DNA from 3 places in the Streptomyces sp. NBC_01267 genome. Region 2 is predicted to be linked to each of the others. Evidence: predicted binding sites of a transcription regulator. Region 2 holds the regulator's gene; each other region holds the start of a gene.
What was found. Region 2 encodes HrcA, which represses chaperone genes, less so after heat shock. Its sites were predicted from a motif close to TTNGCACTCNGNNNNNCNGAGTGCNAA; they were not measured.
Positions count from the first base shown of each region.

Region 1 (9,455 bases), 1.1 Mb from region 2:
GCCTGCTGCCTGACCTCGGCGATCGTCCCCACCAGGAGCGCGCCCAGCTCGGCGGGGGCCATGTCGCGGAAGTCGTCGGTGTCGAACGTGATCTGCCGGATGCCGCCCCGGACATCCCCCACGACCGTCACCGACCGGTCCTTGGAACGGGCGGTGACGGACTGCCCTTCGAGTGACTCCTGCGCGCCGCGGACGAGTGACATGCGCTCGGTGAACTCGCCCATCAGCGCCGCGAGTCGGTTGTCGTACGCGGAACTCATTCTTCGGTCACTCCTGCTGTTCGCCCACGTCTCGGGTGCATTCGGCACCACGCTAAGCGCGCGCGGAGGGCACCGGCCGGGGCGCCGGAGATCTTTGACGCGTGCTTGATCCGCAGGGCATTTCAGGGCGTTCCATGAGCGTTCGCCGAGTCCCGGCCCGAGCGCGCGCGGTCAGTCGCCCGTCCGTTCTCCCGAGGTCAGCCGCCGCCCTGCTCTCCCGAGGTCAGCGCGTTCAACTGGTCCAGGAACCACTGCTGCGGCGGCAGCGCGGTCGCCGCGGCGGCCAGCCGGCCGGTGCGCTCGGCGCGTTCGGCGTCCGGCATGGTGAGCGCCCGGTGCAGGGCGTCGGCGGTGGCGCTCACGTCGTACGGGTTCACGGTGATCGCGTCGTCGCCCAGCTCCTCGTACGCCCCCGCCTCCCGGGAGAGCACCAGGGCGCACCCGTGGTCCGAGACGACCGGGACCTCCTTCGCGACCAGGTTCATCCCGTCGCGGATCGGGTTGACGAGCGCGACGTCCGCCAGCCGGTACGCGGCCAGCGAGCGCGCGAAGTCGTCCTTCAGGTAGAGCGCGACCGGGGTCCAGTCGGGCGTCCCGTAACGGGAGTTGATGTCGTCGGCGACGCGTCGCACCTCGGTCATGTAGTCGCGGTAGACCGCGAGGTCCTGCCGGGACGGGTACGCGAACGCCATGTGCACCACCCGGCCGCGCCACTCGGGCCGGGCGTCGAGCAGTTCCCGGAAGGCGAGCAGCCCGCGCACGATGTTCTTCGACAGCTCGGTGCGGTCCACCCGGACGATCGTCTTCCGGTCCCCCGCACTCTCACCACCACCGCCGCCGATCCGCTCGCGCAGCGCCGTCATCCGTTCGTCCACGTCCGGCCGGTGGGACCGCTCCCGCAGGAAGTCGGCGTCGGCGCCGAGGCCGTGCACCGAGACCGCGGTGTCCCCGGTGCCGCCCACGACCGCCGTGCAGCAGGCGACGAAGGCGTCGGCCCAGCGCCGGGTCAGGAATCCCGCCCGGTCGGCGCCCAGGATGCCGTGCAGCAGCTCCGCACCGATGTCGTCGGGCAGCAGCCGGAAGTACTCGACCGGCGCCCACGGGGTGTGCGAGAAGTGCGAGATCCGCAGGTCGGGCCGGAGCTCGCGCAGCATGCCGGGCACCAGGGCCAGGTGGTAGTCCTGCACCAGCACGGCGGCCCCGTCGGCGGCCTCGGCGGCCAGCGCGTCGGCGAAGGCGCGGTTGTACGTGCGGTACGCGTCCCACTGGCGCCGGAACGCCACGTCGAACACGGGCTCCAGCGGCGTCTGGTAGAGCATGTGGTGGACGAACCACAGCACGGAGTTGGCGATGCCGTTGTACGCGGCGGCGTGCACCTCGGCGTCGATGTCGAGCATCCGCACACCGTCCTCGCCGAACCCGCGCCGGACTGCCGCACGGTCACCGTCACCGAGCGCGGCACACACCCAGAGGGAGTCGGTGTCGCCCTCGATCGCGGAGAGCCCGGAGACGAGCCCGCCGCCACCGCGTGCGGCCTCCAGCTCGCCGTCGTCACGGAGGGTGTACGAGACGGGCCCCCGGTTGGAGGCGACGAGGACGCGGGCGGCATGTACACGGGCGGCATGCGGAGAGGCCATGACGCGAACCTAGCCCGCGCCGGAAGCGGGCAAACCTCGGGCGGGCGAAGCGTGCGTGCCACACCCCGTGAGCCCGGCGTGATCCAGACGAGAGGCCCTACGCCGCCCGCCGGGCCGCGTACTCCTCGATGTCGCGCATCGGCGGCCGTTCCTCCGTGTCCACCGTGTAGGTACGGGGCGTGAAGCCGCCCGGACCCCGCTCGAACTGGGTGAGCCGGGGCCGCACCAGGTGCCCGCGCGACAGCCGCAGTTGCGCGGTCCGGTAGATCGCCGCGGCCATCCGCCCCAGCGCCAGCCCGTCCTGGTGGCGGTGGACGCGCGAGCCGACGTCGACCTGGGCCAGGGCGTCCAGCCCCACCGTGTGCAGCGCGTCGACGAGCAGGCCCAGCTCGACCCCGTAACCGACGGGGAAGGGGAGCTGTTCGAGGAGCGAGCGGCGTACCGCGTACTCACCGCCGAGCGGCTGGACGAAACCGGCCAGCAGGGGCCAGTGCAGGTTGAGCAGCGGCCGGGCCACCAGCTCGGTCACCCGCCCGCCCTGGCCCGGCTCCTCGCCGAGCGGCCGGTCGTACATGGCCTTCACGAACTGCACATCGGGGTCGGTCAGCAGCGGCCCGACGATCCCCGAGACGAAGTCCGCCGAGAAGTCCCTGAGGTCGGCGTCGACGAAGCAGACGATGTCGCCGCCGGTCACCAGCAGTGAGCGCCACAGCACCTCGCCCTTGCCGGGGACGGCCGGAATGCGCGGCAGGATCTCGTCCCGGTGCACCACCCGTGCGCCCGCCGCGGCGGCCTCCTCGGCCGTGCGGTCGGTGGAACCGGAGTCGATGACGACCAGCTCGTCGACCAGCGGCACGGCCTCCATCAGCTCGCGCCGGATGGTCCTGACGATCGCGCCGACCGTCGCCTCCTCGTTGAGCGCGGGGAGCACGACACTCACTCCGACGCCCCGTTTGGCGGCGGTCAGCCGGTCCAGCGGGCGATCGGCCGCCGACCAGGAACGCCTGGTCAGCCAGCGGTCCACCTCATCCAGCACGGCGCGTCTCCTTGACTGTGAGCCATCTCGCGGTTCGGACGACTATCTCAACCGTCCTTGCCTTCGGTTACAGTCTTGAACAACGCGAATGACCGTCGCATGCCGGGGGTCAGCTCGCTGACAAACACCCGGGCCTCGTGGCCCGGAGTCATAAGCGCTCATCCAGAGGGACTGAGGGAACGGCCCGTTGAAGTCCCGGCAACCCTCCTGCCGACCGCGAGGTCATGGTGGGGAAGGTGCCAATTCCGTCTTGCGGCGAAGTACGTCGCGAGGAAGATGAGGAGAGGACCTCGCCAGCATGACTGTGCCGACTGTCGCAAGCACCACCTCCGAGAACGCCGGGACCGCTTCGGACACCGTGGATCTCGGACCCGCCGCCGCTCTTTCCTGCCGCGAGTGCGGAGAGCGTTTCCCGCTGGGCCCCCTGTTCGCCTGCGCGTCCTGTTTCGGGCCGCTCGAAGTGGCGTACGACCTGCCGAGCGGCTCCCCCGACGAGCTGAAGAAGCGCATCGAGGCCGGGCCGAACAACATCTGGCGCTACGCCCCGCTGCTGCCCGTCCCCGCCGACGTGGCCTCGCACCCCAGCCTCAACCCCGGCTTCACCAAGCTCGTCAAGGCCGACAACCTGGCCCGCGAGCTGGGCATCACCGGTGGCCTGCACATCAAGGACGACTCGGGCAATCCGACGCACTCCTTCAAGGACCGCGTCGTCGCCATCGCCGTCGAGGCCGCCCGCGCCTTCGGCTTCACCACGCTCTCCTGCTCGTCGACCGGCAACCTGGCCGGTGCGGTGGGCGCCGCCGCCGCCCGCGCCGGCTTCCGCTCCTGCGTGTTCATCCCGCACGACCTGGAGCAGGGCAAGGTCGTCATGGCCGCGGTGTACGGCGGTGAGCTGGTCGGCATCGAGGGCAACTACGACGACGTCAACCGCTTCTGCTCCGAGCTGATCGGTGACCCGATCGGCGAGGGCTGGGGCTTCGTCAACGTCAACCTCCGCCCGTACTACGGCGAGGGCTCCAAGACCCTGGCGTACGAGATCTGCGAGCAGCTCGGCTGGCAGCTGCCGGACCAGATCGTCATCCCGATCGCCTCGGGATCGCAGCTCACGAAGATCGACAAGGGGCTCCAGGAGCTGATCAAGCTCGGTCTGGTCGAGGACAAGCCGTACCGGATCTTCGGGGCGCAGGCGGAGGGCTGCTCGCCGGTCTCCACCGCGTTCAAGGCCGGACAGGACGTCGTACGGCCGCAGAAGCCGAACACCATCGCCAAGTCCCTGGCCATCGGGAACCCGGCGGACGGGCCGTACGTCCTGGACATCGCCCGGCGTACCGGCGGCGCGGTCGAGGACGTCGACGACGAGCAGATCGTCGACGCGATCAAGCTGCTGGCCCGGACCGAGGGCATCTTCGCGGAGACCGCGGGCGGGGTGACGGTCGGGGTGACGAAGAAGCTGCTCGAAGCCGGGCTGCTCGACCCGGCGCTCAGCACCGTCGTGCTCAACACCGGCGACGGCCTCAAGACGCTGGACGCGGTCGCGCCGACGTCCGGCCCCACCGCGACGATCCGTCCGACCCTGGACGCGTTCCGCGAGGCCGGACTGGCGAAGAGCTGAGGTCTGCGGCCCCCGGCCGCCCCTCCCGCCCCTCCCGCCGGTCCCGCCGGTCCCGTCCGTCCCGCACCCCGCCACCCGACTCCTGGAAGGCAACCCGCATGAGCGTCAAGGTCCGCATCCCCACCATCCTCCGTACGTACACCGGCGGCCAGGCCGAGGTCGCCGCCGACGGCGGCACCCTCTCCGAGGTCATCGCCGACCTGGAGAAGAACCACACGGGCATCGCGGCCCGCGTCCTGGACGACCAGGGCAAGCTGCGCCGCTTCGTGAACGTGTACGTGAACGACGACGACGTCCGCTTCGAGCAGGGCCTGGAGACGGCCACGCCGGACGGCGCGGGCATCTCGATCATCCCGGCCGTCGCCGGCGGCTGAGCAAGCCCCCACCGTCTTCCTGTTGCCCCCTCCGCGAACGAAGCGGAGGGGGCAATTCCGTAGGGTTGAACGGGGTAGAGTTGGGGCAGCCCCCTTGATCGTCCGTGCCGCGCGCATATGAGAACGCGACAAGCTGTGGGCAAAGTGTTGGATCCCTTTGCGTCGTAAGTGCCCTTTGCCTGGCCTGACTTGCCCGAGGATCCCCGGAAATCCGCCCAATGGGGCGTTCGGCCATGCACAGAATTCTCGTCCGATTGACCTGTTGCAGAGGGCAGTTGGGCAGATACATTCAGCCGCGGTCGACGCGCTCCGGCGCAAGGTCTGACCCGGGTCCCGCGGAGTGCGGGCCTCTGCAAGGGCCAGTTATAGGGGAGTTAGGCATGGCTCAGGGCACCGTCAAGTGGTTCAACGCGGAGAAGGGGTACGGCTTCATCGCGGTCGACGGTGGTGCGGATGTTTTCGTCCACTACAGCGCGATTCAGATGGACGGCTACCGCACCCTTGAAGAGGGTCAGCGAGTTGAGTTCGAGATCTCGCAGGGCCAGAAGGGTCCGCAGGCGGACATGGTCAAACTCGCCGTCTGATCCAAGGCGCGATCGGCCACCGACGCACTCACGCCGAGAGGCCCGTACCCCACAGCGGGGTACGGGCCTCTCGTGCGTCCGCGCGCGTCCACGGATCCTTGAAGGCGCTTGCACTCAAGGGGGTCGAGTGCTAATCATTGCGTTAGCACTCTCCCAGTGAGAGTGACAGAAAGACCGGGTTGGCGAGGCCCGCAGGCCAGGTGGGGCAAGGAACCACCAGGCACGCAGGCCGTCCGTCGCGGGCGCCGCCAGGTCTGACGCATCCACCCCTGTCCGGGAGGACCACTTCACATGGCCAAGATCATCGCGTTCGACGAGGAGGCACGGCGCGGTCTCGAGCGCGGGATGAACCAGCTCGCCGACGCCGTCAAGGTCACCCTCGGCCCCAAGGGCCGTAACGTCGTCCTCGAGAAGAAGTGGGGCGCCCCCACGATCACCAACGATGGTGTTTCCATCGCCAAGGAGATCGAGCTCGAGGACCCGTACGAGAAGATCGGCGCCGAGCTGGTCAAGGAAGTCGCCAAGAAGACGGACGACGTCGCCGGTGACGGTACGACCACCGCGACCGTCCTCGCCCAGGCGCTGGTCCGTGAGGGCCTCCGTAACGTCGCCGCCGGTGCCAACCCGATGGCCCTCAAGCGTGGCATCGAGAAGGCCGTCGAGGCCGTCTCCGCCGCTCTGCTGGAGCAGGCCAAGGACGTGGAGACCAAGGAGCAGATCGCTTCGACCGCCTCCATCTCCGCCGCTGACACCCAGATCGGCGAGCTCATCGCCGAGGCGATGGACAAGGTCGGCAAGGAAGGCGTCATCACCGTCGAGGAGTCGCAGACCTTCGGTCTTGAGCTTGAGCTCACCGAGGGCATGCGCTTCGACAAGGGCTACATCTCGGCGTACTTCGCCACCGACATGGAGCGGATGGAGGCGTCGCTCGACGACCCCTACATCCTGATCGTCAACTCCAAGATCGGCAACGTGAAGGACCTGCTCCCCCTTCTCGAGAAGGTCATGCAGTCCGGCAAGCCGCTGCTGATCATCGCGGAGGACGTCGAGGGCGAGGCCCTGTCCACGCTGGTCGTGAACAAGATCCGTGGCACCTTCAAGTCCGTTGCCGTCAAGGCCCCGGGCTTCGGCGACCGCCGCAAGGCCATGCTCGGTGACATCGCCATCCTCACGGGCGGCACGGTCATCTCCGAGGAGGTCGGCCTCAAGCTGGAGAACGCCGGGCTGGACCTGCTCGGCCGCGCCCGCAAGGTCGTCATCACCAAGGACGAGACCACGATCGTCGACGGCTCCGGTGAGAGCGACCAGGTCCAGGGTCGCGTCAACCAGATCCGCGCCGAGATCGAGAACTCCGACTCGGACTACGACCGCGAGAAGCTCCAGGAGCGCCTCGCGAAGCTGGCCGGCGGCGTGGCCGTCATCAAGGCCGGTGCCGCGACCGAGGTCGAGCTCAAGGAGCGCAAGCACCGCATCGAGGACGCCGTTCGCAACGCGAAGGCGGCCGTCGAGGAGGGCATCGTCGCCGGTGGTGGCGTGGCCCTGCTCCAGGCTTCCGCGGTGTTCGAGAAGCTTGAGCTCGAAGGTGACGAGGCGACCGGCGCCAACGCCGTGAAGCTCGCGCTGGAGGCCCCGCTGAAGCAGATCGCCGTCAACGGTGGTCTCGAAGGCGGAGTCATCGTCGAGAAGGTGCGCAACCTCCCGATCGGTCACGGCCTGAACGCCGCGACCGGCGAGTACGTCGACATGATCGCCGAGGGCATCATCGACCCGGCGAAGGTCACGCGCTCCGCGCTGCAGAACGCCGCGTCGATCGCCGCGCTGTTCCTCACCACCGAGGCCGTCATCGCCGACAAGCCGGAGAAGGCCGCCCCCGGCGGCGCTCCGGGCGGCATGCCGGGCGGTGACATGGACTTCTGAGCCCCGGCTCAGTAGCTCCATCGCTGTACGAACCGAGGGCGGTACCCCTGTTTTCACAGGGGTACCGCCCTCGGGCGTTTCCGCCGGACCTCACCCAGGCGTGTGTGCATCTCACCGAGGAGTGCACACGGCCTAGGCGTTCATGAACTCGCCCGGTTCGAGGGCCCGGCCGGTGATGCGGACATCGCCGATGGTGCCGTGGAAGACCTGGTCGAGCGCACCGTCCCACTGGTAACCGCCGAGCAGGAACGGCATGTTGAGGGTGGTCAGGCCGACGGCGGCGCCGGCGGGGTTGCGGCCCTCTTCGCAGCCGTTGACGTAGAGCTTGCTGGTCCGCCCGTCGTTGGCGACGGCGACGTGCCACCACTGCTCCTTCTGCAGCAGGTGGCTCCAGGCGGTCGTCGGCCCGTTCCGGTTGAGCGGGTAGGCGTTCCACTGCAGCTCGATGCCGGTGGACAGGCTGAGGGCGAGGACGGGCTCCTCCGCGGTGGCGGAGGGGCCGTTCTTGCCCGCCCGGCCCGCGCTGCCCACGCGGCTGAGCATCGACGACCAGCCGTTGCGGTCCCCGTCCCAGTCGGCGGGCACCTTGAAGAACACCTCGAAGGTGTAGCCGTGCGCGAACGTCTCACGGTTGACCGGTGCCTTGTCGACCGTCTGCAGGTACACCCCGCTGGCCGGCTTGCCCCCGCCCGCGAAGACCAGACCGGCGTGGCCGGGCTGGTCCGGGTGGTGGTCACCGGTCCAGGTGAGCGCGTGTGCCGGGGTGCCGGGCACGGTGCACAGGACGAGGTCGTTGCCCTTGCCCGTCTGGTCCTTGACGACCGTGCCGGGGGCGACATCGCGTCCGGCGGCGCCGCCCTCGTCGAACCGCCAGTAGGCGAGCGTGCCGGGCAGCAGCATCCGCCGGGCCGGCCGGGCCTTGCGGGGCGGTACGGGCGCGAACCCGGCGAAGCGCTGGTCGAAGTCGATCTCCATCGAGAAGTAGTCGACCTTCGAGGTCAGTTCGATCTCCTTCGCGGCGAGGGCGTTCAGCTCGTTCTTCGCCGCCAGCTCGCGGACCCACGGGGAGAAGGTGGCGACGTCGATCGTGCCGCGGTTGAGGTCGAAGCGGTACGAGCGGATCATGCCGGAGCCGCCGTAGTACCGGTCCTGGTAGTTGGTGATGTGCAGGTGCACGTCGTTGCCCGCGCTGTTCTTCAGGACCGTGCTGCCGGGCGGCCAGTAGTGCCCGTTGAGGGTCAGGAAGATCTGGTCGTTGTCCTTGATCAGCCGGTCCCACAACTGGTGCCCGTAGTCGGACAGTTCGGCCTCGCCGCCGTCGTCGGCGCCGACGATCTCGTGGGTGGTCACGATCACCGGCAGCGTCGGATCGGCCGCGATGACCGCGTTGGCCCACGCGAAGCCCTTGTCCGACAGGCGCCAGTCCAGCGACAGGAGCATCCACTTGCGGCTGCCCGCCCTGAAGATGTGGGCGGTGTTGTACCCGTCGGGGCTGGAGGAGTGGTAGCCGGGTGTCTTCCTGGCCCGCTTCGGGCTGAAGGTGTCCAGGTACGGGGTGGCGCCCCGCTGGTCGTCGTCGTGGACGTCGTGGTTGCCGGCCAGCACGCTGTAGGAGGCGCCCGCCCGGTCCAGCATGTCGAACACCTTCGTCACCGCGGCGTACTCCTCGGGGAGACCGTTCTGGGTCACGTCGCCGAGGTGGGCCAGGAACACGATGTTCTCGTCGTGGCCGTTCGCGCGGCCCTTCGGGTCGAGGACGTACCGGAACGACGCCTCCATCGGCGCCGGGTGGATGCGGTCCTGATCGAACATGTACTGCGTGTCGGGCATCACGACGACGGTGAACCGCGGATCGTCCGGGTCCGGGCTCCACTTGCCGCGCGGTGAGTGAGCCGTCGTGGTCACGTCGTACGGGTCCTCGTGCTTGCCGCTCGGGCCGGACGCGTACGCGGGCGCCGAACCCAGCAGCCCCGCAGTGGTCGCACCGGCGCCGAGCACACCGGCCCGGTGCAGGAAGGTGCGACGGCTGGACGCG
Region 1 covers NZ_CP108455.1:3,469,370-3,478,824, reverse strand. Annotated here, with positions in the region: gene OG709_RS15940 (YbaB/EbfC family nucleoid-associated protein) at 1-260, opposite strand, end outside; gene OG709_RS15935 (alpha,alpha-trehalose-phosphate synthase (UDP-forming)) at 458-1,897, opposite strand; gene OG709_RS15930 (glucosyl-3-phosphoglycerate synthase) at 1,995-2,933, opposite strand; SAM riboswitch class I at 3,089-3,216, shown strand; gene thrC (threonine synthase) at 3,232-4,545, shown strand; gene OG709_RS15920 (MoaD/ThiS family protein) at 4,644-4,919, shown strand; gene OG709_RS15915 (cold-shock protein) at 5,300-5,503, shown strand; gene groL (chaperonin GroEL) at 5,795-7,420, shown strand; gene OG709_RS15905 (LamG-like jellyroll fold domain-containing protein) at 7,553-9,455, opposite strand, start outside.
Region 1: groL (chaperonin GroEL) is a predicted target of HrcA. The motif match lies at 5,646-5,672, and genes of this name have one in related genera.

Region 2 (9,455 bases):
TCATCGACGACATGTACGCGGGGGCGCGCGAGGCGTAGACGCGGGCTCGCGGGGCTCCTGGGGCGGACGGGCCGGTCCGGGCCCCGCTCACGCCCTGCGCCCGGTGCGCTCCGGCGCGCGCGGGCGCACCCGTGCCACCCCGCTGACCTGTGTGTTTGGCATCCGGCGTCACCCAGTTCAGTGACTCGGCGCATATGGGCGGGCTCAGTCTGTCACTCTGGCGGTGCCGTAAGCGGCACAACGTCAGATCTGGTCAGGGAGCCGCACTGTGGTGTCCATTCCCGTGCAGAGGGAGACAGCGGTCCGCTCCGCACGCCCTCCCGGACCACCACCGGTCGCCGCACCGTCCGTGGTGGTCCGCACCAGCCTGCCCGGCAACCAACTGGCCGCGTCCGCCGCGCGCCGGTTCGTGCGTGCCGCGCTCGCCGACTGGACCGCGCTCGGGCTGCCGACCGCCACCGGGTTCACCGACCAGCTCGCCGACGACGCGGTGCTCATCGTCAGCGAACTCGTCACCAACGCCGTGGTGCACGCGGGTACCACGGTCGACCTGCTCGTCCGCCTGGAGGAGGCGCTCGCCGACGAGCCGCCCGCGCTGGTCGTCGAGATCTCCGACCACCACCCCGCGCGCGCGGTGCGCAACGAACCGGAGGCGCAGCAGGACCCCGGCATCCCCGAGTACGGACGCGGACTGCGGCTCGTCTCGGCCCTGGCCGAGAGCTGGGGCATCACGTACCACACCGGCCGCAAGACCGTCTGGACCAGGCTGCCGGTCGGCGACGGTGACCCGCACCCGGCCCCCGGCAGTGACCAGCGGCTCCAGTGGGGCCTGCGGGCCGCCGAGATCCTGGCTCCCGCGCCCCGGCGTGCGCCGGGGGACGACCGGGAGTGGAGCAGCGGGGGCGCGCTGTCGTTCCTCGCCGAGGCCTCGGAACTGCTCGCCGGACAGTTCGACGAGGACATGATCGCCGCGCTCGCCGGGCAGCTCCTGGTGCCCAGGCTCGGCGACTGGTGCGCCGTCTGGCTGGACCCGGAGGCGGGCGGCCCGGGGCGCAGGCCGCGGCTCTCCCGGGTCTGGCACACCAAGGAGAACCGGATCGACGAACTGCGGGCCGCGCTGGAGAGGGAACCCCCGAAGCTGCCGGAGTCCGCCCGCGGTGCGGGCGTGCCCGTGCCGTGGCCGGGTCTGAACGAGCCCCCCGGGGCCACCGGTGGCGCCGGAGCCGCCGGGACGGACGGGGTGGCGCTCGGCTACCGGCTGCTCGCGGCCGGCCGGCCGCTGGGCACCCTGCTGCTCGGCCGGACCGGACTCCAGCGCGCCTCCGAGGAGGTGAGCGGCCTGGTCGAGGACTTCGCGCGACGGGTCGCCCTGGCGATCGCCGCCGCCCGCCAGTACACCCGGCAGGCCACCATCAGCCGGGTGCTCCAGCGCGGACTGCTGCCCAGCAGCGTCGCGGAGATCCCCGGTGTCGACAGCGCCCTGGTCTACGAGCCGCGCGGCGAGGGCGTCGTCGGCGGCGACTTCTACGATGTCTTCCCCGGCGACGCCGCAGGGGGCCGCTGGTGCTTCGCCCTCGGCGACGTCCAGGGCAGCGGCCCCGAGGCGGCGGTCGTCACCGGCCTCGCCAGACCCTGGCTGCGGCTGCTCGCCCGGGAGGGCTACCAGGTCTCCGGTGTGCTCGACCGGCTCAACAAACTGCTCCTCGACGACGCGATGGAGACGGCCGAGGCGGCGGCCCGGATGGTCGCGGTGGCCGGTGGCCAGGACATGCCCGAGGACCCCCAGTCCCGCTTCCTCTCGCTGCTCTACGGCGAACTGGTGCCGCTCGCCGGAGGCGGCGTGCGCTGCACCCTCTCCAGCGCCGGCCACCCGCTGCCGCTGCTGCTGCGCCCGGACGGCACGGTACGGCCGGCGGCGGCCCCGCAGATGCTGCTCGGCGTGATCGAGGGGGTCGCGTACGAGAGCGAGACGTTCGACCTGCTGCCCGGCGACACCCTGCTCTGTGTCACCGACGGCGTCACCGAGCGGCGGGCGGGTCCGCGCATGTTCGATGACGGTGACGGACTGGCGACCGAGCTGGCGGACTGCACGGGACTGACCGCGCAGGGGGTCGCCGAGCGGATCAAGCACGCGGTGTACGCATTCGGCATCGAGCCCCTCGACGACGACCTGGCGCTGCTGGTGCTGCGGGCGGAGTGACGCGGGTAGAAGCCGTGTTCCGGAAGTCCCGTCTGCCCCGCGGCGTCCGGTACGCACCTGCGTGGGCCGGGCGGCCCGCGAGCCGAGTGACAATGGGGACATGCCTTCCGTACTGCCCGATGGTGAACCCGTGCCCGAAGACGGGGCGCTGCCCGGTCATGCCCTGGAGGGCGCGGGTGACCGGCCGCTCGGCTTCTACCTGCATGTGCCCTACTGCGCGACGCGCTGCGGGTACTGCGACTTCAACACCTACACCGCCACCGAACTGCGCGGCTCGGGCGGCGTGCTGGCCTCCCGGGACAACTACGCGTCGACCCTCACCGAAGAGGTCCGGCTGGCCCGGAAGGTGCTCGGCGACGACCCGCGGCCGGTCAGCACGGTCTTCGTCGGCGGCGGTACGCCGACCCTGCTCGACGCCGCCGACCTGGTACGGATGCTCGCCGCCGTCCGGGACGAGTTCGGCCTCGCCGAGAACGCCGAGATCACCACCGAGGCGAATCCGGAGTCCGTCGGCCCCGAGTACCTGGCGACCCTGCGGGCCGGGGGCTTCAACCGGATCTCGTTCGGGATGCAGAGCGCCCGGCAGCACGTACTGAAGATCCTCGACCGCACGCACACCCCCGGACGGCCCGAGGCGTGCGTCGCGGAAGCACGGGCCGCGGGCTTCGACCACGTCAACCTCGACCTGATCTACGGCACACCGGGGGAGTCCGACGACGACTGGCGGGCCTCGCTGGACGCGGCCGTCGGCGCGGGCCCCGACCACGTCTCCGCGTACGCGCTGATCGTCGAGGAGGGCACCCAGCTGGCCCGCCGGATCCGGCGCGGCGAGGTCCCGATGACGGACGACGACGAACACGCCGACCGCTATCTGATCGCCGATTCCGTGCTCTCCGACGCGGGCTTCTCCTGGTACGAGGTGTCCAACTGGGCCACCACCGAAGCGGGCCGCTGCCTGCACAACGAGCTGTACTGGCGCGGCGCGGACTGGTGGGGCGCAGGCCCCGGCGCGCACAGCCATGTGGGCGGCGTGCGCTGGTGGAACGTGAAGCACCCCGGCGCGTACGCGGCAGCCCTGGCGTCCGGGAAGTCTCCGGGCGCGGGCCGCGAGATCCTGCCCGCCGAGGACCGCCGGGTGGAGCGCATCCTGCTGGAACTGCGCCTGCGCGAGGGCTGCCCGCTGTCCGTCCTGGCCCCGGCGGGCCTGGCGGCCTCCCGGCGCGCACTGGCGGACGGACTGCTGGAGGCGGAGGCGTACGGGGCGGGACGCGCGGTACTCACCCTGCGGGGGCGGCTGCTGGCGGACGCGGTGGTCCGGGACCTGGTCGACTGAGGCCTGGTCGCCCTGCGCGCGGGCCGCCCGTGTCCGGGCGGAGTCCTGTGCGCGGGCCGTCCGTACGGGGGCTCCGCCCGGACCCCGCTCCTCAAACGCCGGAGGGGCTGGAATCAGCTGTGACGAAGTCGATCAGCTCCTCCACCCGCCCCAGCAGCTCCGGCTCCAGATCCCGGTAGGACCGCACGCAGGAGAGAATCCGCTGCCAGGCCGCCCCGGTGTTCTCCGGCCACCCCAGCGCCCGGCAGACCCCCGTCTTCCAGTCCTGTCCGCGCGGCACCCGCGGCCACCCCGGGATCCCCACCGACGACGGCTTCACCGCCTCCCAGACGTCGATGTACGGGTGCCCCACGACCAGCGCGTGGTCGCCGGTGACCTCCGCGGCGATCCGGGACTCCTTGGAGCCGGGCACCAGGTGGTCGACCAGCACACCCAGCCGCGCGTCCGCCGCGGGGCCGAACTCCGCCACGATCGAGGGGAGATCGTCGATGCCCTCCAGGTACTCGACGACGACCCCTTCGATCCGCAGGTCGTCACCCCACACCCGCTCCACCAGCTCGGCGTCGTGCCGCCCCTCCACATAGATCCGCCCGGCCCGCGCGACCCGGGCGCGGGCCCCGGGGACCGCCACCGACCCGGAGGCCGTACGCAACGGGCGCACCGGAGCCGCGGTGGGGCGCACCAGGGTGACCGGGCGGCCCTCCAGCAGGAAACCGCGCGGCCCCATCGGGAACACCCGGTGCTTGCCGAACCGGTCCTCCAGCGTGACCGTCGGCCCCTCGGCCGTCTTCTCGCACCGGATCACCGCACCGCAGAACCCGGTGGCGATCTCCTCGACCACCAGATCGGGCTCGGCCGCGACCTCGCGGGCGGGCGTCTGCTTCTTCCACGGCGGCGTGAGGTCCGGGCTGTAGCTGCGCATTCCGCAGACGCTACGACACCCCGGAGCGCGCTGCCAGCACATCCCGCTGGGCGCGGACGAAGGCCGCGTCGACCACGGCCCCGTGCCCCGGTACGTACCGCGCGTCCTCGCCGCCCAGCGCCAGCAGCCGGTCCAGCGCCGCGGGCCACTGCGCCGGGAAGGCGTCCGGGCCCGCCTGCGGCTCGCCCGACTCCTCGACCAGATCGCCGCAGAAGACGACGCCGGGGCTGCCGGGGACGTACAGGGCCAGGTCGTGCCCGGTGTGGCCGGGGCCGCAGTCGGCCAGGACGACCTGCCGTCCGCCCAGGTCCAGCGTCAGTTCGCCGGAGACCATGTGGTGCGGGGCGACCAGATGGGCCACCGCCTCCGCGGCCTGGGACGCCGGGACCCCGTGGCGTACCGCGTCGTGCCGCAGCACCTCGGCCCCACGGGAGTTGCGGGCCAGCAGACCGTCCAGGCCCGCCGCTCCGTAGACCTGGACCCCGGCGAAGGCCGCCGTCCCCAGCACATGGTCGAAGTGCGGGTGGCTCAGTGCGATGTGCGTCACTCTCCGGCCGCCGAGAAGCGCCTCGGCGGCGATGCGGATCTCCCGGCCCTCGCGGAGCGTCGAGCCGGTGTCGTACAGCAGCGCGGCGTCCGTCCCGGCCACCAGTCCGACCGTCGCGTCCCAGCCGGGGAGACGGCGCCGGCCGACATCCGCCGCCAGGTGTTCCCAGCCGGAGTCTTCCCAAGGGGCGTCCATGCGGCGACGCTATCCCGGACGGCAGGTACCGGCGCGACGGCGTGACGGGCTGCCCTTGCCAGCGGTGAACCTCTCCGCCGTACACTGGGTGGTCATTGGCACTCGAACGCACAGAGTGCCAAGAAGGCTCCGAGATCGACAGCTGGAGGTGTGCGCGGGTGCTCAGCGAACGCAGACTCGAAGTGTTGCGCGCCATCGTCCAGGACTATGTGGGCACCGAGGAGCCCGTCGGCTCCAAGGCGCTCACCGAGCGGCACCGGCTCGGCGTCTCGCCGGCCACGGTCCGCAACGACATGGCGGCCCTGGAGGACGAGGGCTTCATCGCCCAGCCCCACACGAGCGCGGGGCGCATCCCGACGGACAAGGGCTACCGGCTGTTCGTCGACAAGCTCGCGGGCGTCAAACCCCTGTCGTCGCCCGAGCGGCGCGCCATCCAGAACTTCATGGACGGCGCCGTCGACCTCGACGACGTGGTGGGCCGGACGGTGCGGCTGCTCGCGCAGCTGACCCGGCAGGTGGCCGTGGTGCAGTACCCCTCGCTGACCCGCTCCACGGTCCGGCATGTGGAACTGCTCTCACTCGCGCCCGCCCGGCTGATGCTCGTGCTGATCACGGACACCGGACGGGTCGAGCAGCGCATGATCGACTGTCCGGCGCCTTTCGGTGAGACGTCGCTGGCGGATCTCCGGGCCCGGCTCAACGCCCGGGTCGTGGGACGCCGCTTCGCGGACGTACCACAATTGGTGCAGGACCTTCCCGAGTCCTTCGAGCAGGAGGACCGGGGTACGGTTTCCACGGTGCTCGCGACCCTGCTCGAAACCCTGGTCGAGGAGACCGAGGAGCGGTTGATGATCGGCGGTACCGCCAATCTGACCCGTTTCGGACATGACTTCCCACTGACCATCAGGCCGGTGCTGGAAGCACTCGAGGAGCAGGTCGTGCTCCTCAAACTGCTCGGGGAGGACTCGGGCATGACCGTACGCATCGGGCATGAGAATGCCCACGAGGGCCTGACGTCCACCTCGGTCGTCGCCGTCGGCTACGGTTCGGGCGACGAGGCAGTCGCCAAACTCGGCGTGGTCGGACCGACCCGCATGGACTACCCCGGAACGATGGGAGCGGTACGCGCAGTGGCACGTTACGTCGGACAGATCCTGGCGGAGTCGTAAGTGGCCACGGACTACTACGCCATTCTCGGCGTGCGCCGCGACGCTTCCCAGGACGAGATCAAGAAGGCATTCCGCAGGCTGGCGCGTGAGCTCCACCCGGATGTCAATCCCGATCCCAAGACGCAGGAACGCTTCAAGGAGATCAACGCCGCCTACGAGGTGTTGTCGGACCCGCAGAAGAAGCAGGTCTACGACCTCGGCGGCGACCCGCTCTCGCAGGCGGGCGGCGGAGCCGGCGGCTTCGGCCAGGGCGGCTTCGGCAACTTCTCGGACATCATGGACGCGTTCTTCGGTACGGCGTCCCAGCGCGGGCCGAGGTCGCGTACGCGGCGCGGCCAGGACGCGATGATCCGGCTGGAGATCGACCTCAACGAGTCGGCCTTCGGTACGACGAAGGACATCCAGGTCGACACCGCCGTCGTCTGTACGACGTGCAGCGGCGAGGGCGCGGCCCCCGGCACCTCGGCCCAGACCTGTGACATGTGCCGCGGACGCGGTGAGGTCTCGCAGGTCACCCGGTCCTTCCTGGGCCAGGTCATGACCTCGCGGCCCTGCCCGCAGTGTCAGGGCTTCGGTACGGTCGTGCCGACCCCGTGCCCCGAGTGCGCGGGCGACGGGCGCATCCGCTCCCGCCGCACGCTCACCGTCAAGATCCCGGCCGGTGTCGACAACGGCACCCGGATCCAGCTCGCGGGCGAGGGCGAGGTCGGCCCCGGCGGCGGCCCCGCCGGTGACCTGTACGTCGAGATCCACGAGCTGCCGCACGCGGTCTTCCAGCGGCGCGGCGACGATCTGCACTGCACGGTGACCGTCCCCATGACGGCAGCCGCGCTCGGCACGAAGGTGCCGCTGGAGACCCTGGACGCGCTGGAGGAGGTCGACATCCGGCCGGGCACGCAGTCCGGCCAGTCGATCCCGATGCACCAGCGCGGCATCACGCATCTGCGGGGCGGTGGTCGCGGCGACCTGATCGTGCACGTCGAGGTGCTGACCCCGTCGAAACTCGACGCGGAGCAGGAGCGGCTGCTGCGCGAATTCGCGAAGCTGCGCGGCGAGGAACGGCCCACCGGCCAGTTCCAGCCGGGTCAGCAGGGGCTGTTCTCGCGGCTGAAGGACGCGTTCAACGGGCGGTAGCCGTCGGGCTGTCCTTGTGGCCGGGGATTCCGGGAGTTGCCCCGGGAGAATCCGGGCCGCGCGTGATTTCGGCGCCGTACGGAGGACGTGACACCATGCGGTCATGTCCTCCGTACTCGCCGATCTCTGCCGATATCCGATCGTGCAGGCCCCCATGGCGGGCGGTGCTTCAGGCCCGCAGCTCGCCGCCGCCGTATCCGAGGCCGGCGGTCTCGGTTTCCTCGCCGCCGGGTACAAGACCGCGGACGGCATGTACGAGGAGATCAAGCAGCTGCGGGGGCTGACCTCCCTGCCGTTCGGCGTGAACCTCTTCATGCCGCAGCCGGAGAACGCCGACCCGGCCGCCGTCGAGGTCTACAGCCATCAGCTCGCGGGCGAGTCCACCTGGTACGAGACGCCGCTCGGCGACGTCCAGGGCAGTGCGGACGACGGGTACGAGGCCAAGCTCGCGATCCTCGTCGACGACCCGGTCCCGGTCGTCTCGTTCACCTTCGGCTGCCCCTCCCGTGACGTGCTGGACGCCTTCGACCGGGCGGGCACCTTCACGGTCGTCACCGTCACCACGGCCGAGGAGGCCCAGACCGCCCAGTGGTGCGGCGCCGACGCGGTCTGTGTGCAGGGCATCGAGGCGGGCGGCCACCAGAGCACCCACCGCGACGACCCGCAGACGGACGGCACCGGGATCGGCCTGCTGTCGCTCATCACCCAGGTACGCGAGACCGTCCAGCTGCCGGTCGTCGCCACGGGTGGACTCATGCGCGGCTCGCAGATCGCCGCGGTGATCGCGGCGGGCGCGGACGCCGCCCAGCTCGGCACGGCCTTCCTGGTGTGCCCCGAGTCCGGGGCGAACGTCCTGCACAAACAGGCACTGACCAACCCGCTCTTCGTCCGCACGGAACTCACCCGGGCGTTCTCCGGCCGCCCGGCGCGCGGCCTCGTCAACCGCTTCATGCGCGAGCACGGCCCGTACGCGCCCGCCGCCTACCCCCAGGTGCACCGCCTCACCGCCGGGCTGCGCAAGGCCGCCGCCGCAGTGGGCGACGCGCAGGGCATGGCGCTGTGGGCCGGGCAGGGCCACCGCCTCGCGCGCGAGCTGCCCGCGGGCCAGCTCGTCGAGGTACTGATCGCCGAACTGGACGCGGCACGCGCCGCATCGGCTCCCGGGAGCACGTCATGACCGCGCCCGTGTTCGTCGTCGACGGAGCCCGCACATTCGAGACCGACCCCGGCGGCCGGTTCGTCCTGGACGGGCCCGAGGGCCGGCACGCGGTGTCCGTGAAGCGGCTGCGGGCGGGGGAGGACGTCGTACTGACCGACGGCGCGGGCCACTGGGCCCGGTGCGTGGTCCTGGCCGCCGAGGGCAAGGACCAGTTGGTGCTCCAGGTGGACTCCTGGACCGAGGAGCCGCCGCCGGCGCCCCGGATCACCGTCGTCCAGGCACTGCCCAAGGGCGACCGCGGGGAGGTCGCCGTCGAGACGATGACGGAGACCGGCGTCGACGCGATCGTGCCGTGGCAGGCGTCGCGCTGCATCACCCAGTGGCGCGGCGAACGGGGCGCCAAGTCCCTTGCCAAGTGGCGCAGTACGGCCCGCGAGTCGGGCAAGCAGTCCCGCCGGACCCGCTTCCCCGAGGTCGCGGACGCCCTGAGCACCAAGCAGGTCGCCGCGCTTCTCGCCGAGGCCGACTTCGCCGCGGTGCTGCACGAGGACCAGGAGTACGGCAGCGAGGCGCTGGCGTCGGCGGAGCTGCCCGCGGAGGGGGAGATCATGCTGGTCGTCGGGCCCGAGGGGGGCGTGTCGCCGGAGGAGCTGGCGGCGTTCACCGCCGCCGGTGCGGGCGTGTACCGGCTGGGCCGGAGCGTGCTGCGGACGTCGACGGCGGGAACGGTGGCAGCGGCCCTGCTGCTGGCGCGTACGGGTCGCTGGAGTTAGGGCCTTTCGTTTGGATCACGACC
Region 2 covers NZ_CP108455.1:2,373,504-2,382,958, reverse strand. Annotated here, with positions in the region: gene OG709_RS10965 (AMP-dependent synthetase/ligase) at 1-38, shown strand, start outside; gene OG709_RS10960 (SpoIIE family protein phosphatase) at 284-2,200, shown strand; gene hemW (radical SAM family heme chaperone HemW) at 2,301-3,533, shown strand; gene OG709_RS10950 (DUF3097 domain-containing protein) at 3,625-4,455, opposite strand; gene OG709_RS10945 (MBL fold metallo-hydrolase) at 4,466-5,197, opposite strand; gene hrcA (heat-inducible transcriptional repressor HrcA) at 5,356-6,366, shown strand; gene dnaJ (molecular chaperone DnaJ) at 6,367-7,500, shown strand; gene OG709_RS10930 (nitronate monooxygenase) at 7,604-8,677, shown strand; gene OG709_RS10925 (16S rRNA (uracil(1498)-N(3))-methyltransferase) at 8,674-9,432, shown strand.

Region 3 (9,455 bases), 2.4 Mb from region 2:
ACCCACGGCGAGCCGAGCTTCTATCCGCTCGTCGTCACCGGGTCCCTGCTCGCCGTCATCCCCCTGATCGTCGCCTTCGTCTCCCTCCAGCGGCACTGGAAGGCCGGCCTGACAGCCGGAAGTGTCAAGTGACCCCCGCCTCTTGACCCCCGCCGGAGCACCCGAGAAGGAGCACTGGGACCACCATGCACCACGCCACTGACAATCGGCCGGGCGTCCTGCTCGCCATGGCTCCCGGCATCGCCGAGCGCCTGCTCACCGAGCGCCACCACGTCCGGCTCACCGCCCTGGCCCGTACGGACAGCCGACTGGTCGCCCACGACCTCGCCGACCCCACCCCCGAGGTCGCCGCCGCCCTCGCCGAGGCCGAAGTCCTCTTCACCTGCTGGGGAGCGACCCCGCTCACCCCTCAGGTCCTGGACGCGGCGCCCAGGCTGCGGGCCGTCGTCCACGCGGCGGGCTCGGTCAAGCACCACATCACCGAGGCCTGCTGGGAGCGCGGCATCACCGTCGCCTCGGCCGCCGCGGCCAACGCCCTGCCCGTCGCCGAGTACACGCTCGCCGCGATCCTCTTCGCCAACAAGCAGGTGCTCCAGTCCGCGCACCGGTACCGCGCGATGCGCGGCGACCAGGACTGGCGGGACGCACTCGAAGGCGCGGGCAACTACCGCCGCACCGTCGGCATCATCGGCGCGTCCCGCATCGGACGCCGGGTGATCGAGCTGCTGCGCCCCTTCGACCTGCGGGTCCTGCTGTACGACCCGTTCGTCGACGCGGCCGGGGCCGCCGTGCTCGGAGTGGAAGCGGTCCCGCTGGACGAACTGTGCACCCGCAGCGACATCGTGTCGGTGCACGCGCCGCAGCTCCCCGCCACCCGGCACATGATCGGCGCCCGTCAGCTGGCGGCCATGCCGGACGGGGCGACGCTGATCAACACCGCGCGGGGCTCGCTGATCGACGAGGCGGCGCTGCTGCCCGAGCTGGCGGGCGGGCGGCTGCACGCCGTGCTCGATGTGACGGATCCCGAGACCCCGTACGCGGGATCGCCTCTCTACGACCTGCCGAACGTACTGCTGACGCCGCATGTCGCGGGATCGCTCGGCGGGGAGCTGTACCGGATGGCGGACCAGGCGCTGGACGAGCTCGAACGGTACGCGTCCGGGCAGGAGTTCGCGGACCCGGTGCTTCCGTCGGACCTGAACCACTCCGCGTAACCGGCCGGGAAACAGGCCCTGGGCAACCCCGGTGCCCGGACAACCTGGGAGCGCCGGGTATCCGGGAACCGGACCCGTACGAACGGCCCGGAAGCGGAAAGCACTGAGGCCCGGCACCCCTTCGCAGGGGTGCCGGGCCTCAGCCGTGCGGTGATTCAGCCTCAGTGCGAGTGGCCGTGGCCGTGGCCCACCTCGGGCTCCTCCTCCGCCGGCTTCTCGACGACCAGGGTCTCGGTCGTGAGCAGCAGCGAAGCGATGGACGCGGCGTTCTCCAGCGCGGAACGGGTGACCTTGACCGGGTCGATGACGCCGGCCTTCACCAGGTCGCCGTACTCGCCGGACGCGGCGTTGAAGCCCTGGCCCTTGTCGAGCTCGGCAACCTTCGCGGTGATGACGTAGCCCTCAAGACCGGCGTTCTCGGCGATCCAGCGCAGCGGCTCGACAGCGGCGCGGCGGACGACCGCGACACCGGTGGCCTCGTCGCCGGTCTTGCCGAGGTTGCCCTCGAGCACCTTGACGGCGTGCACCAGAGCGGAGCCACCACCGGAGACGATGCCCTCCTCGACCGCGGCGCGGGTCGCGGAGATGGCGTCCTCCAGACGGTGCTTCTTCTCCTTCAGCTCCACCTCGGTGGCGGCGCCGACCTTGATCACGCACACGCCGCCGGCCAGCTTCGCGAGGCGCTCCTGGAGCTTCTCGCGGTCCCAGTCGGAGTCCGTGGACTCGATCTCGGCCTTGATCTGGTTGACGCGCCCGGCGACCTCGTCGGACTTGCCACCGCCGTCGACGATGACGGTGTCGTCCTTGGTGATCGTCACGCGGCGGGCGGAGCCCAGCACGTCCAGACCGGCCTGGTCGAGCTTGAGGCCGACCTCCTCGGCGATGACCGTGGCACCGGTGAGGGTGGCCATGTCGCCGAGCATCGCCTTGCGGCGGTCGCCGAAGCCGGGGGCCTTGACCGCGACGGCGTTGAACGTGCCACGGATCTTGTTGACCACCAGGGTCGACAGGGCCTCGCCCTCGACGTCCTCAGCGATGATCAGCAGCGGCTTGGAGCCACCGGCCTGGATGACCTTCTCCAGCAGCGGCAGCAGGTCCTGGATCGAACCGATCTTGCCCTGGTGGATCAGGATGTACGGGTCGTCGAGGACGGCCTCCATACGCTCCTGGTCGGTCACCATGTACGGCGAGAGGTAGCCCTTGTCGAAGGCCATGCCCTCGGTGAAGTCCAGCTCCAGACCGAAGGTGTTGGACTCCTCGACGGTGATGACACCGTCCTTGCCGACCTTGTCCATCGCCTCGGCGATGAGCTCGCCGACCTGCTTGTCCTGCGCGGAGAGCGCGGCGACGGCAGCGATGTCGGACTTGTCCTCGATCGGACGGGCGGTCGCGAGGAGCTCCTCGGACACAGCCTTGACCGCGGCGTCGATGCCCTTCTTCAGCGAGGCGGGGGAAGCGCCGGCGGCGACGTTCCGCAGGCCCTCGCGGACGAGCGCCTGGGCCAGCACGGTGGCGGTGGTGGTGCCGTCACCCGCGATGTCGTTGGTCTTGGTCGCCACCTCCTTCACCAGCTGCGCGCCGAGGTTCTCGTACGGGTCGTCGAGCTCGACCTCGCGGGCGATCGTGACACCGTCGTTGGTGATGGTGGGCGCGCCGAACTTCTTGTCGATGACGACGTTGCGGCCCTTGGGGCCGATCGTCACCTTGACCGTGTCGGCAAGCTTGTTGACGCCGCGCTCAAGGGCGCGACGGGCGTCCTCGTCGAACTTCAGGATCTTCGCCATGGAGCTGATTCAGTCCTCTCAAAAAAGAACTGCGCCCCTGGTGCCCGTCACTCGGTGTGCGAACACAGCAGATGTGGGGGGCCAGGGGCGCAGATCAAGAAAAACGTCGGTGAATTACTTCTCGACGATCGCGAGAACGTCGCGAGCCGAGAGGACGAGGTACTCCTCGCCGCTGTACTTCACCTCGGTGCCGCCGTACTTGCTGTACAGCACGACATCGCCGGTCTTGACGTCGAGCGGAAGACGCTCGCCGTTCTCGAAGCGGCCCGGACCCACGGCCAGGACGACGCCCTCCTGGGGCTTCTCCTTGGCGGTGTCCGGAATGACCAGGCCGGAGGCCGTGGTCTGCTCGGCGTCGAGCGGCTGGACCACGATGCGGTCCTCAAGCGGCTTAATGGCAACCTTGGAGCTGGTTGTCGACACGATCCGGTCTCCCCCTTCGGAGATCTCACGGGGTGAACTGTTTGGGTGGCGACCGGATGGATCCGTCGTCGCGGGTGCCGGACCGGCCCGTCGCCATATTTGGCACTCTCCCGTGGGGAGTGCCAGAACTGAGACTAGGACGGCGGTTAGCACTCGGTCAAGCGGAGTGCCAATTCGGCCCGTCGATGTCCGAGCGCCGCCACCGTTGCCGCCATGACCGCGGAACCGCTCCCCGACTGGTTCCCTCCACCGCCCGGCGGTTGGACGGTGGACGATCCGGACCGGATTCCTCCGTCGGCACCGCGGTTCGAGCTCATCGACGGAGCGCTCGTCATGAGGTCGCCGCAGACCGGCTTCCACAGCCAGGTGGTGCGGCGGCTCGCCGTCCCCTTCCCCATGAGCATCGCCCTCGACTCGCTCTACCGGTCAAGGCCCACAATGGACCGGTGACCGACCTCGACTCCTTCTCCGCGCTGCTCACCGACGAGGGCCCCGCCCTGCTGGCATCCCTGCGGGACTACGACCCCGCGCAGGAACTGGCCGTCGCCACCCGGCTGCGCCGCGCGTACCCGGCCGAACTGGTCACGGCCGCGCTGGCCCAGGCCCGGCTGCGGCAGCGGGCGGTGGCGAAGTTCGGGGCCGAGGACGCGTACCGGATGTTCTTCACGCCCAACGGTGTCGAGCAGTCCACCCGCCGCTCCGTCGCCGAACACCGCGCCCGCCGCCTGGCCGAGCTGGATGTACGCAGCGTCGCCGACCTCTGCTGCGGCATCGGCGGGGACGCGATCGCGCTCGCCCGCGCCGGGATCTCCGTACTGGCGGTCGACCGCGATCCGCTGACGGCGGCCGTGGCCGGGGCCAACGCCGTCGCCCTCGGCCTCAGCGACCTGATCGAGGTGCGCTGCGCGGACGTGCAGGAGATCGACACGGCCCCGTACAGCGCGCCGTCCAACGCCGCTCCGTCCGGCACCGCCCCGTCCGACACCGCCTCGCACGGCGCAGTCTTCGTCGACCCCGCACGCCGTGGCGGGCGGGGCCGGATCTTCAACCCCGAGGCGTACTCACCACCGCTGTCCTGGGCGACCGAGGCGGTACGCGGCGGTACCGGAGCCATCAAGATCGCCCCCGGCATCCCGCACGAGATGATCCCCGCGGACGCCGAGGCGGAGTGGATCTCGGACGGCGGGGACGTCAAGGAGGCGGTGCTCTGGTTCGGTACGCGACCGGGGCTGCGCCGCGCCACCCTGCTCCCCTCCGGCGCGGTCCTCACCGGCCGCGGTCTGCCCGACCCGCCGGTCCGGCCGTTCGGCCGGTACCTGTACGAGCCGGACGGCGCCGTCATCCGCGCCCATCTGGTCGCCGAGGCCGCCGAGGAGCTGGACGGCGGGCTGATCGACGAGACGATCGCGTACATCACGGCGGACGAGCTGCGCCCCACGCCGTACGCGACCGCCTACGAGATCACCGACGCCCTCCCCTTCGGTCTGAAGAAGCTGAAGGCCCTGCTGCGCGAGCGGGAGGTGGGCAACCTGACCGTCAAGAAGCGCGGTTCGGCGGTCGAGCCGGAAGAGGTGCGCCGCAAGGTGAAGCCACAGGGGCCGAACGCGGCGACGGTCTTCCTCACCCGGGTCGCGGGCGCACCCACCATGCTCGTCGGGCGGCCCGCGACGGCGGTCACGCCAGGTCGGTGAGCTCGTCCGCGTAGACCTGGGAGAGCGGCTGCGGTCCCACGTACTGCTGGCAGTTGCAGACGCCGGGCTCGAAACCCACCGGCTTCTTGTTCTCGTCCCAGGCCGTCGGTATCTCGACGGTCTCGTGGCACTTGCCCTGCCGGTCGTGCTTGGCGAGATGGTGCGTGCAGCCGCAGACCGGCTCGGGCGGTCTGTGCGCGGCCTCGATCTCCCGTCGTTCCCGCTCGGCCGTCTCCAGCCGTTCCATCCTGCGCTCGTGGCGTGTGCGCAGCGCGGTGCGGCCGGCGTCGGCGATCCAGCCGAAACCGCCCACCATGAAGAAGGCGAATACCCACCAGAACCACTGCACTTGCGACCCCTCCCCCTGGAGTACGTGTCCGATTCCAGGTTACGCGCAGGTGCGTCCGGAGCCGTAGGCCTGTGGACAACTCACGGGGGTGCCCGGGGGTCCCCCGTACGGCCCGTGCGCGAGGCGCGACGGGCACGGTCACCCGAAGATGATCGACATGACGCCTCATGATGTGACGCCGCGTAATGTGACGTCCCGTAAGCCCCATCGCTCGTCGCCCCGCAGGCCGTACCGCGAGCCGTACGCCCGGCCGCTCCGCCGGGCCGTGGTCCGCGCGGTGGGCTGCGCGGTGGGCTGCGCGACCGCCACGTCCCTGCTGCTCGGCGGCACGGCAGCCGCCACCACCCCGGCGAAGCCGCACCAGCGGCCGGTCTGGGCCGCCTGCCCCGCACCCTCCGTGGACCAGGGCGGCGGCAAGGCGCCCGGCGCCGGGTGGACCTGCGCCACCCTGGACGTCCCGCTCGACTACGCCGCCCCCGGCGGCAGGACCGTCCCGCTGGCCCTGATCCGGCACCGCGCCACCGGCCCCGGCAAGCGCCTCGGCTCGCTGGTCTACAACTTCGGCGGCCCCGGCGGCTCCGGGGTCGACGCGCTGCCCGCCTTCGGCCCCACCTTCGCGAAGCTCAACACCCGTTACGACCTGGTGAGTTTCGATCCGCGCGGGGTCGGCAACAGCGCCCCCGTGCACTGCCTCACCGACCGGGAGACCGACGCGCTGAACGCCGTCGACTCCACCCCGGACACCCCGGCCGAGGCCAAGGCCTGGATGGACGCCACCCGGAACTTCGCGACGCGGTGCGAGCAGAAGTCCGGCCCGCTCCTCCCCCACCTGCGGACCACCGATGTGGCCCGGGACCTGGACCGGATCCGCGCGGCCGTCGGGGACGAGAAGCTGAACTACTACGGCTTCTCCTACGGTACGGAACTGGGCGCGACCTACGCCCACCTCTTCCCGCAGCAGGTCGGCCGGATGGTTCTCGACGGTGTCATGAACCCCGACAAGGACTACGAGGACGGGGCGCTCTACCAGCTCAAGGGCTTCCAACTGGCCCTGGACCACTACGCGCGGGCCTGCGTGGCCGCCACGTACCTCTGCCCGCTGCACCGCTCCACCCCGAAGGCGGTCGAGCAGGTACTGATCGACCTGGTGTCCGGTCTGGAGAAGCACCCCGCGACCGCCCCGGGCGGCCGGAAGCTCAACGACTCGCTGGCACTCACCGCGATCGAGGGCGCGCTGTACTCCCCAGCCTCCGGCTGGTCGGGAATCTCCCGCGCGGTGGCCGGGTATCTCCGCAGCCACGACCCGTCCGCGCTGCTGGCCGTGGCCGACCAGATGACGGGCCGCGACGCCAAGGGCCACTACGCGAACAGCAACAACGTCTTCTCGGCGACCAGCTGCGCGGACTTCGGCGTGCCGGTCCAGCAGGCGGAGATCCAGCGGCAGTTGCCCGCCTACCGCAAGGCGTCCCCGCTGTTCGGCGCACAGTTCGCCTGGGCGCTGAACCAGTGCACGTACTGGCCGGTCGAGGGGGCCACGAAGCGCATGGAGGTGAACGCCGACGGCGCCCCGCCGATCCTGGTCATCGGCAACACGGGCGACCCCGCGACCCCGTACGGCGGCGCCGAGCGGATGGCACACCGGCTCGGCCGGGGCGTGGGCGTGCTGGTGAGCTGGAAGGGCGGCGAGGGACACTGCTCGTACGGCAAGGGCAGCGCGTGCATCGACGGCACGGCGAACGCGTATCTGCTGGACGGGAAGGTCCCGGCGTACGGGACGAGCTGTTCGTGACGCGAGCGCCTGGCGTCCGCCCCTCGCGGGTGTGCCCGGGAGGGGCGCCGCTCAGGGCTCCAGCAGTTCCGCGGCGAGACGTCTGACCCGGTCGGCGAGGGGGCGCTGGGCGGGCTCGTGCCGTACGGCCGCATCGGCGAGCCGTACGACACCCGCCTGCCAGCGCCCGCTCGCCGTCCCTGCTTCTGCTGCCGCCACTGCCGCGTCCCCGGCCACACCGACCCGCCGCAGACCGCGCTCCAGCAACCCTGCTGCCACGTCCGGCCGTTGGCGCAGCACCGCTTTGACGACGGCCACGGCATTGGCGAGCGCGCTGGCTGCGGCGGACCAGTCGTCGCCGCGCGCCGCCGGGTTGTCGCGGTCGTACGCGGGGTCTCCGGCCACCGATCGCGCCGAGATCTCCAGGTCCAGCCGCCAGAACAGCGGCAGATCCCGGAACGCGACGAACAGCAGCCGCCGTTTGCGCGACCGCTGGAGATCGGGGTCGCTGCGCAGCGAAGCGACGTCCCGCACACGTCCCAGGCAGGCCTCGACGCCCGCCAGACAGGCGTCGAAATCCGCGTCGGGCACGGTCCAGGCGAGATCGATGTCGCTGTACGGATCCGCCGCACCCGAGGCGAGCGAACCCCGCAACTCGGCTACGGAACCCGGGAATTCGGCTTCCAGCGTGTTCATCAACTGCCGCGCGAGGGCGTATCGGCGGGCGGGGTCGAGATCCGGGAGTGACACGGCACCAGACTCTAGCGAGCGCATGGGGCCGGGATCAGCTTCGTTCGGAAAGGCGGTGAGTTCCTCATCCCGCACAGATTATTGTACGCGTACAGAAACAACGGGAGAAGGGAGATGGAGAATGGGCGAGTGCCAGGAGACGAGAGCGCGGCGGCGACCGGAACACAGCGGGGAACACACGGCGAGGCAGGTCCGACCGCCAAGCGAGCTGTCGGACGGCCGCGTCGGGTCGAGCCGGAGAAGATCGTCGGGATCGCCCGCCGCATCATCGAGGAGGAGGGCGTCGACACCCTGTCCATGCGTCGGGTCGCCAAAGAGGTCGGCGTCACCCCGATGGCGCTCTACCACCATGTGCGCGACAAGGACGAGCTGTTGATGCTCACCCTGGCCGGAATCGCGGACGGCTTCCCCCGCCCCGAACTCCCGTCGGATCCGCGCGCGCGGATGCTCGCCGTCTCGGTTCACATGCATGACGTACTGCTGCAGATCCCCTGGGTGGTGGAGATCCTCACCCTCGGCGAGCTCACCGACAAGTCCGCGCTGTGGATGGTCGACGAGATCATCGGCTCGGGTCTGGCCTGCGGACTGAGTGAGACCCAGGCAGTGCGCGCGTACCGCACCATCTGGCACTGCGCCTACGGCGACCTCGTCTTCCGCAACGCCCTGGCGAAACGCGCCGCCGAACAGCCCGGGGACGGGCGCCTCTTCCCCGAACTGCTCACGGCCGAGGACGCCGCCGAACTGCCGCACCTCACCGCGCTGGCGGACCGCTGGCGCGAGATGACGGAGTCGTACGACATCGCGGAGCAGCTCGACGCGGTCATCGAGGGGCTGCTGAGCAAGCGCTGAACCCGCCTGACGCGGCGCCCGGCGCGGGCGCGCCGGAAGAGCCGGACTACTCCGCCGCCACCGATTCGAAGCGCCAGCGGTGCACCGCGCGGGTGACCAACTCGGCTGCGGGCTCCGGGAGTTCCGGCAGATCCGCGTCGTAGGGGGCGTCCCACCAGGTGAGGACGAGCACCCGGTCCTGCGGGGCGCGCAGGAACTCGCGGCGCAGCGGCTGCCCGTCGAGCACCTGCGCCCGCGCCCATGCCAGCAGTTCGGCGCCCCGGCCGTCCGCGGCGCGGGCCTCCCACATCAGTGCGACCGTCACGGGTAGAGGTTCTCCTTGCTGATCTCGTGCACGTGGTCGTGATCGACGGCGTGGCCGTGCGCGTGCCCCTGGCCCGTCCCCGGGACGTGCGGGTCCGTCACCGGCAGCGAGGAGTCCGCCGACAGGTCCCAGTCCGACGCGGCCCTGTTCCGCGCCACCATCTCCGCGCCGAGCGCCGCCACCATCGCGCCGTTGTCCGTGCAGAGCCCCGGACGCGGCACCCGCAGCCGGACGCCCGCCCGTTCGCAGCGCTCCTGGGCGAGCGCGCGCAGCCGGGAGTTGGCGGCGACACCGCCGCCGATCATCAGGTGGTCGACACCCTC
Region 3 covers NZ_CP108455.1:4,746,735-4,756,189, reverse strand. Annotated here, with positions in the region: gene OG709_RS21965 (carbohydrate ABC transporter permease) at 1-132, shown strand, start outside; gene OG709_RS21960 (hydroxyacid dehydrogenase) at 186-1,214, shown strand; gene groL (chaperonin GroEL) at 1,376-2,998, opposite strand; gene groES (co-chaperone GroES) at 3,113-3,421, opposite strand; gene OG709_RS21945 (hypothetical protein) at 3,635-3,871, shown strand; gene OG709_RS21940 (class I SAM-dependent methyltransferase) at 3,868-5,112, shown strand; gene OG709_RS21935 (hypothetical protein) at 5,096-5,461, opposite strand; gene OG709_RS21930 (alpha/beta hydrolase) at 5,619-7,250, shown strand; gene OG709_RS21925 (hypothetical protein) at 7,302-7,979, opposite strand; gene OG709_RS21920 (TetR/AcrR family transcriptional regulator) at 8,109-8,828, shown strand; gene OG709_RS21915 (hypothetical protein) at 8,875-9,132, opposite strand; gene tsaD (tRNA (adenosine(37)-N6)-threonylcarbamoyltransferase complex transferase subunit TsaD) at 9,129-9,455, opposite strand, start outside.
Region 3: groES (co-chaperone GroES) is a predicted target of HrcA. The motif match lies at 3,568-3,594, and genes of this name have one in related genera.